Regions from separate parts of the Dietzia sp. Alg238-R159 genome, predicted to be linked through region 2. Evidence: riboswitches for the same ligand, from Rfam matches in the RefSeq annotation. Region 2 holds a riboswitch; the other holds the start of a gene.

Region 1 (3,400 bases), on a different contig from region 2:
CGCGCCCGCGCCGACCCCGAGCACCACCACGAGGACCGCCCCGGTCGAGGCGCCGGAGGAGATGCCGAGGATGTACGGGTCGGCCAGGGGGTTGCGCAGCAGCGACTGCAGGATGACGCCGCACAATGCGAGCCCCGCCCCGGCCAGGGCCGCCATGAGGGTGCGCGGAAGCCGCAGGTTCCAGATGATCCCCTCCTGGATCCGCGTGAGCCCGGAGTCGGAACCGGTGAGGCGGGCCAGGGCGGACTGGACGACGTCGGTGGCGGTGAGTCCGGACGGGCCGATGGTGATGACGAGCGCCGTCGACACCGCCAGCAGCCCCAGGCCACCGAGCCATAGGGTGACCAGTGCGGACGGTCGCCGCAGAGCCGGCCGCCGGCGCGGTGGCGCCGGGACCACCGGGGCGGTGGTCCTCTCGGGTGCGAGGGTCATCGGGTCAGTTGGCCGGGTCCGGGGCGCCGACCGGGCCCGGCTCGGCGAGTCCCAGCTCGGTGAGCCCCGCCGCGACGGTCTCCACCCCGTAGATCGTGCGCAGCGACGGGTTCATCTCGGCACCGGTGATGTCGATGAACCGCTTCTCCCGGACCGCCGCCATCTCCCGGGTGACGGGGTTGGACTCGAGGTAGGCGATCTTGGCCCCCGCGGTCTCGGCGGTCTGGCTCTTGCGGGTCAGGTCGCCCACGACGATCACGTCCGGGTCGCGCTCGGCCACGACCTCCCAGCTGATCTGCGGCCACTCCTGGGTGGTGTCGTCGAAGACGTTCTCCAGGCCCAGGGTGGTCGAGATGAGGCCGGGGGCACCGCAGCAGCCGGCCAGGTACGGGGACTCGGAGTTGGCGAACCAGTACATCGCGGAGATCCCGCGGGCGTCGACGCTCTCGACGGCCTCGTCGAGCCGGCGCTGCAGGTCCGCCACCAGCTCGTCACCGGCCTGCTCCACGTCGAAGATCGTCGCGAGCTCGGTGATCTCGCGGTAGAGCAGGTCCGGGGTCAGTGGGGTCTCGCGGACGCCGTCCCCGGAGTCGGCGACCTTGCCCACACAGTCGGTGGGGGAGAGGTACGTACCCACGCCGAGTTCGTGGAACTGCTCGCGGGCGGCGACCCCGCCCTCGCCGAGGGTGCTGCCGAAGGAGGCGGTGACGAAGTCCGGCTCCACGTCCAGGACGGCCTCCATCGACGGCGCGTTGTCGGCCAGGCGGGGGACAGACCTGTTCACCTCGGAGAACTCGGGTAGGACCGGGTCTGTCCAGGTGGCGGTGCCGACCATCCGGTCGCCGAGGCCGAGGGCGTACAGGATCTCGGTGGAGCCCTGGTTGAGCGAGACGACCCGTTCGGGCGGGGCGTCGAGCTGCACCTGCTCCCCGCAGTTCTCGATCGGATCGGTGCCCGGGCCGGCGATCGCGGCCGGGTCGTGGGCGGTGCAGGAGGTCAGGGTGAGAAGGGTGACGCCGGCGAGGGCGACCAGGGTGGACGAACGCATGGGTGTGCTCCGAGGTCGCGGGCCTGGAACGCGAAGCCCGGTGATGACCTGGCGGTTGTCACCGCGAGGGCCAGCCGGTATTCGGACTCGGGATCACCTGGACGGAAGCGCCTTCCCAGACCGTGCGGCCCAGTGGCACCGTGCCCCGCCATCACCCTCACCGCTGCGCGTCAGCTCCGGATTCGCACCGGATTCCCGCGACCGATCGGTCTCGCTGGCGATCACAAGGTAACACGCGCTCCAGGGTCAGTACGCCAGCCCCATCCGCATCGCGCCCACCGCCTCGGACAGCGCCGAGCGCGCGAGCGGGGTGGCCCCGACGGCGTTGACGAACGGGTGGACCAGTGTCTCGTGGCGGCGCAGCGAGACCGGGACACCGGCATCGGCCATCTTCCGGGCGTAGGCCTCGCCCTCGTCGCGCAGCGGGTCGAACCCGCCCGTGGCCACGTGGGCGGGCGGCAGTCCCGAGAAGTCCTCCGCAAGCAGGGGGGAGGCGCGGGGGTCAAGCCGGTCCTCGTCGGACCGGATGTAGGTCTCCTCGTACCAGTCCATGTTGGCCCGGGTGAGGAAGAAGCCGTCGCCGAACAGCTCGTACGAGCGGGTCCGCGCGGACATGTTGGTGGCGGGGACGAACAGCAGTTGGAAGTCCGGCATCTTCTCTCCGGCGTCGCGCGTCTGCTGGCAGACCACCGCCGCCAGGTTGCCACCGGCGCTGTCACCGCCCACCGCGATGCGCGTCGGGTCCACGCCGAGTTCGTCGGCGTGGTCGCGGACGTACCGGAACGCGGCGATCGCGTCCTCGACCGCGGTGGGGAACCGGAACTCGGGTGCCAGCCGGTAGTCCACGCTGATCACCTTGAGCCGGCCCGTCTTGGCGATGTAGCGGCAGGTCGCGTCGTGCGAGTCGACGCTGCCGAGCACCCAGCCGCCGCCGTGGAAGAACACCAGTGCGGGCAGCGTCTCGTCACCGTGGACCGGCGAGTACAGGCGCGCGGGCAGGTCGGCCCGGTCCGGGTCGGTGCCGCCGAGCGGGAGGACGATGTCGGTGACGACGGCGAGGTCGATCTTCTTCCCCGAGACGGTGAACGCCGACCGCTCGACGGCCGAACGTGCCTTCTCGACGGTCAGATCCTCGTATTCGCCCTCGGACGTCATCGAGATGACCCGGAGCCCGGCCTGGAAGTGCGGGTCGAGGACCTGGCCGTCCATCCGTCGCGGGGTCCCGCCCACGAGTCGGAGTAGCGGGCCGGGCAGGCACCCGGCAGCGGTCATGACGGCTTTGGTCAGGCGATCCGGGATCGACGGGGAAAAGACTCGGTGGCCGGACATGGGAGAGCGCATGGCCACATTGTGACGCAGATCCCTGGGATGATCGGGGTAATCGGACGAAGGAGCTGATCATGCGTTCAGAACACGAGAGCGTGGTGCGGGTCGAGGGCCTGGTCAAGACCTTCGGCCGCGCCCGGGCCCTGGATGAGCTGGACCTGGACGTGCGCCGCGGCGAGGTCCACGGGTTCCTCGGACCCAACGGGTCGGGCAAGTCCACCACCATCCGGATCCTGCTCGGGCTCATGCGCGCCGACTCCGGGCGGGCGACGGTGTTCGGCGGCGACCCGTGGCGCGACGCGGTCGAACTCCACGCCCGGCTCGCCTACGTCCCCGGCGAGGTGACCCTGTGGCCGCGGCTGACGGGCGGCCAGTGCATCGACCTGCTCGGCCGGGCGCTCGGGGGACTGGACCCGGGCCGTCGGGACGAGCTGATCGAACGTTTCCGGTTGGACCCGACCAAACGCACACGTGACTACTCCAAGGGCAACCGACAGAAGGTGTCGCTGATCGCCGCGCTGGCCTCCGACGCCGAACTGCTCGTGCTGGACGAGCCCACGTCCGGCCTGGACCCGCTCATGGAGCAGACGTTCC
Region 2 (3,400 bases):
GGGATGACGATGCCCACGAACCCGATCAGGCCCGACACGGACACCACCGCCGCCGTGCCGAGGGTGGCCACGCTGATGAGGACCAGGCGCACCCGCGCCGGGGCGATCCCCAGCGTCGCGGCCTCGGCGTCCCCGACCGCCATCACGTCGAGGGTGCGGCGGAACAGGGCGATCACGGCCACCGCCACGAGCACGTACGGCAGCACCGTCTGCACGTCGGTCCAGCCGCTGGTCGTGAGGCGGCCGAGCGTCCACGAGTACACCTGCCGCAGGGTCTCGTCGTGGCGCTGCATGAAGAACGTCTGGATGGCGCTGGCGAACGCCGCCACGGCGACGCCGGCGAGGATGATGACCACCTCGCTGCGTCCACCGCCGACACTGCGGCCCAGCGTGTAGGTGGCCAGCACCGCGATCATGCCGCCGGCGAACGCGGCGGGCGGCACCATCGCCGAGCCCATCGCGCCGCCCACGACGATCGCCAGGGTGGCGCCCAGCCCCGCCCCGCTGGACACCCCGAGCAGGTACGGGTCGGCGAGCGGGTTGCGGAACACGCCCTGGTAGGTGGCCCCGGCGATCGCGAGCATCGCGCCGACGATCGCGCCCAGCACCACGCGTGGGATGCGGATCTCCCAGAGGATGACCTGCTGACGTTCGGTGAACCCCGAGTTGATGTCGACGAGCGGCAGCCGGCCCACCAGTTCGAGCACCACGCCGCCCGGGGTGAGGCCGGCCGGGCCGATGAGGGTGCCGAGCAGGACCGCCGCGGCCAGCAACAGCGTCGCCCCGCCCAGCACGAGGGCGCGGCGGGGCGACGGGCGGGTCACGAGGCGGGCTGGTTCGCGGGGCTCTCCGCGGTCTCCGGCGCGGCGTCGGGCACCGCGGTGACGATCGCGGCGACCTCGCGCATGAAGTCGACCACGCGCGGGCCCCACCGGCTGGACAGGTCCTCGTCGACCACGTGGACGCGCCCGTCGCGCACGGCGGTGAGTCCGTCCCAACCCGGCCGCTCGGCCACGACCTCCGGGGTGATGCCGCAGCACTGGCCGTCGGCGAGGAACACGAGGTCCGGGTCGGCCTCGAGGATGAGTTCCTCGGACAGCTGCGGGTAGGGGTCGTCGCCGGTGGCGATCGAGGTTAGGCCGAACAGGGAGTAGATCTCCCCGACGTAGGTGTCGTCGGTGACGGTGTAGTAGGTGTCGTCGAGCTCGTGGAAGTACGTCAGCGGGGTCTCGCGCTCCGGCACCGAGGCGACGATCTCGTCGATCTCGCTCTGCATCCGCGACACGAGTTCGGCGGCCTCGCCGATGTGCCCGGTGGCCGCCCCGACCTGCTCGAGCTGGGTGTAGGTGTCGTCGAGGGTCTGCGCGGCGGGCAGCTGCAGCACCTCGACGCCGGAGCGTTCGAGGCCGGCCACGATGTCCCCGGTGTCGTCGGTGAGCACGACGAGGTCCGGCGCGTATCCCAGGATCGCCTCGAGGTTGGGCGTGTAGCCGGACAGGTCGGTGACCGGGGCGTCGGAGGGGAAGTCGGACCGCTCGTCGACCGCCACGACGCTGTCCCCGGCGCCGACGGCGTAGAGCATCTCGGTGGTGGTGGGGGCCAGCGACACGATCGCCTGCGGTTCCTCCGCCGCGGCGGAGGTCTGGTCGGCCGGGGCCGGCTCGTCGCCGCCGGTGCCGCTGCCGCTGCACGCGGAGGCGACCAGCGCCAGGGCGGCCAGGGGGGCGAGCAGCAGCGAGCGGGCTCGTGGATGGTGCATGGCATCCTCCGTGATTCGGAGGAAGAAAACAGCTCGGGCCGCGGCCTGGGCCGCTGCACGCGACCGTCCTTCGTCCGAGGTCAGTACGTACGGCTGCCGCGGAACCGGCCGACCTGGCTCGCCCGTCCTGAGACGGGATCACAGTTGCGGGACAGCGTCGGATTCGCACCGACTTCCGCCGAGTTGCCGCGGGGTCCGACGCTGGTGGCCGGACCCGTCGAGGGTATCCCACCCGTCGTCGCGTCCGCCCATCCCATACATCCGCTGTCGCCCCTGTCCGAGCCGTCCCCGCGCCTGGCCGGGGCGGGGCGAGGTCACGCGGAGCTGGTGACGACGGTCGGGGAGGATGGATCGCGATACCTGTCGGCAGTGGGAGAGGACCGTGGAGATGACGACGACGACGAGTTCTGCAGGCGAGGGGCCTTCGGCCGCGGATCTGCGCGAGCAGGGTTTCGCGACCAGGCGCGAGGTGATGAGCGACGACTTCGTCGACCGGGCCATGGACCGGGCTGTCGGGACGGAGTCGGAGGCGATCCAGCACGTGGTCGCAGAGAACGTGTGGGGCAACATCTGGAACCGGCCCGGGTTGGACCGACGGGATCGCAGCCTGCTTAATATCGGGATGCTCGTGGCACTGCGCGCGGACGCCGAGCCGGCGGGGCATGTACGCGGCGGGTTGACCAACGGGTTGACCCGCGAGGAGATCACCGAGGCGGTCATCCACGCCTCGGAGTACTGCGGCGCGCCGGCGGCCCTCGCGGCGACGAGGACCGTCCAGACCGTCTTCGACGACCTCGACGGGTGATCGCCCACACGGCCCAAGGACGTCATGGACGTCAGGTAGTCTCGACACGAGAGTGACAGACGCCACCCCTCGATCAAGGAGCCCCTCATGAAGAGCACGATGATGCCGGAGCAGTTGAACATCAGCACGATCCTGCAGTTCGGTGCGACCGTCCACTCCGATGCGGTCGTCACCACCTGGACCGATCAGGGACCACGGAAGATCACCTACGGCGATCTGGGCAAGCACGCCGCGCAGCTGGCCAACGCGCTGCGTTCCCTGGGGGTCGACGGTGACCAGCGGGTCGCCACATTCCAGTGGAACAACTCCGAGCACTTGGAGGCCTACCTCGCGATCCCGTCCATGGGCGCCGTGCTGCATCCGCTGAACATCCGGCTGTTCCCGGACCAGCTCGAGTTCGTGGCCAACCACGCAGAGGACAAGGTCGTGATCGTCGACCCGAGCCTCGTCCCGCTCCTGCAGCCGCTCCTGCCCCGGTTCTCGACGGTCGAGCACGTCATCGTCACCGGTGGGGGCGCCGCGAACCTCGAGGCTCCCGAGGGCATCCAGGTGCACGACTACGACGCGCTCCTCGCCGCCCAGCCCACCGAGTTCGATTGGCCGGAGGTCGACGAGAACTCCGGCGCCGCGATGGCCTACACCTCGGGCACCACCGGCGACCCGAAGGGCGTCGTCTACTCGCACCGGTCGATCTACCTCCACTCGATGCAGGTGTGCATGTCCGACGGCATGGACATCTCGCTCGACGACAACGTGCTGGCGATCGTGCCGATGTTCCACGCCATGTCGTGGGGCCTGCCGTACGCCGCGTTCATGGTGGGCGCCTCGCTGCTCAT

What was found. A riboswitch is a leader RNA that binds a small molecule or an ion and turns the genes downstream of it on or off. The one in region 2 is predicted to bind cobalamin.
Region 1: it holds a riboswitch for cobalamin, as region 2 does, so the genes downstream of both, G6R20_RS12125 (ABC transporter substrate-binding protein) here and G6R20_RS15715 (ABC transporter substrate-binding protein) in region 2, are expected to answer to the same signal.

Annotation. Positions count from the first base shown of each region.
Region 1 covers NZ_UNRI01000004.1:225,863-229,262, reverse strand. The annotation lists gene G6R20_RS12130 (iron chelate uptake ABC transporter family permease subunit) at 1-432, opposite strand, end outside; gene G6R20_RS12125 (ABC transporter substrate-binding protein) at 437-1,480, opposite strand; cobalamin riboswitch at 1,535-1,714, opposite strand; gene G6R20_RS12120 (alpha/beta hydrolase) at 1,727-2,821, opposite strand; gene G6R20_RS12115 (ABC transporter ATP-binding protein) at 2,881-3,400, shown strand, end outside.
Region 2 covers NZ_UNRI01000008.1:114,356-117,755, forward strand. The annotation lists gene G6R20_RS15710 (iron ABC transporter permease) at 1-824, opposite strand, end outside; gene G6R20_RS15715 (ABC transporter substrate-binding protein) at 821-1,759, opposite strand; cobalamin riboswitch at 1,848-1,992, opposite strand; gene G6R20_RS15720 (carboxymuconolactone decarboxylase family protein) at 2,148-2,564, shown strand; gene G6R20_RS15725 (long-chain fatty acid--CoA ligase) at 2,652-3,400, shown strand, end outside.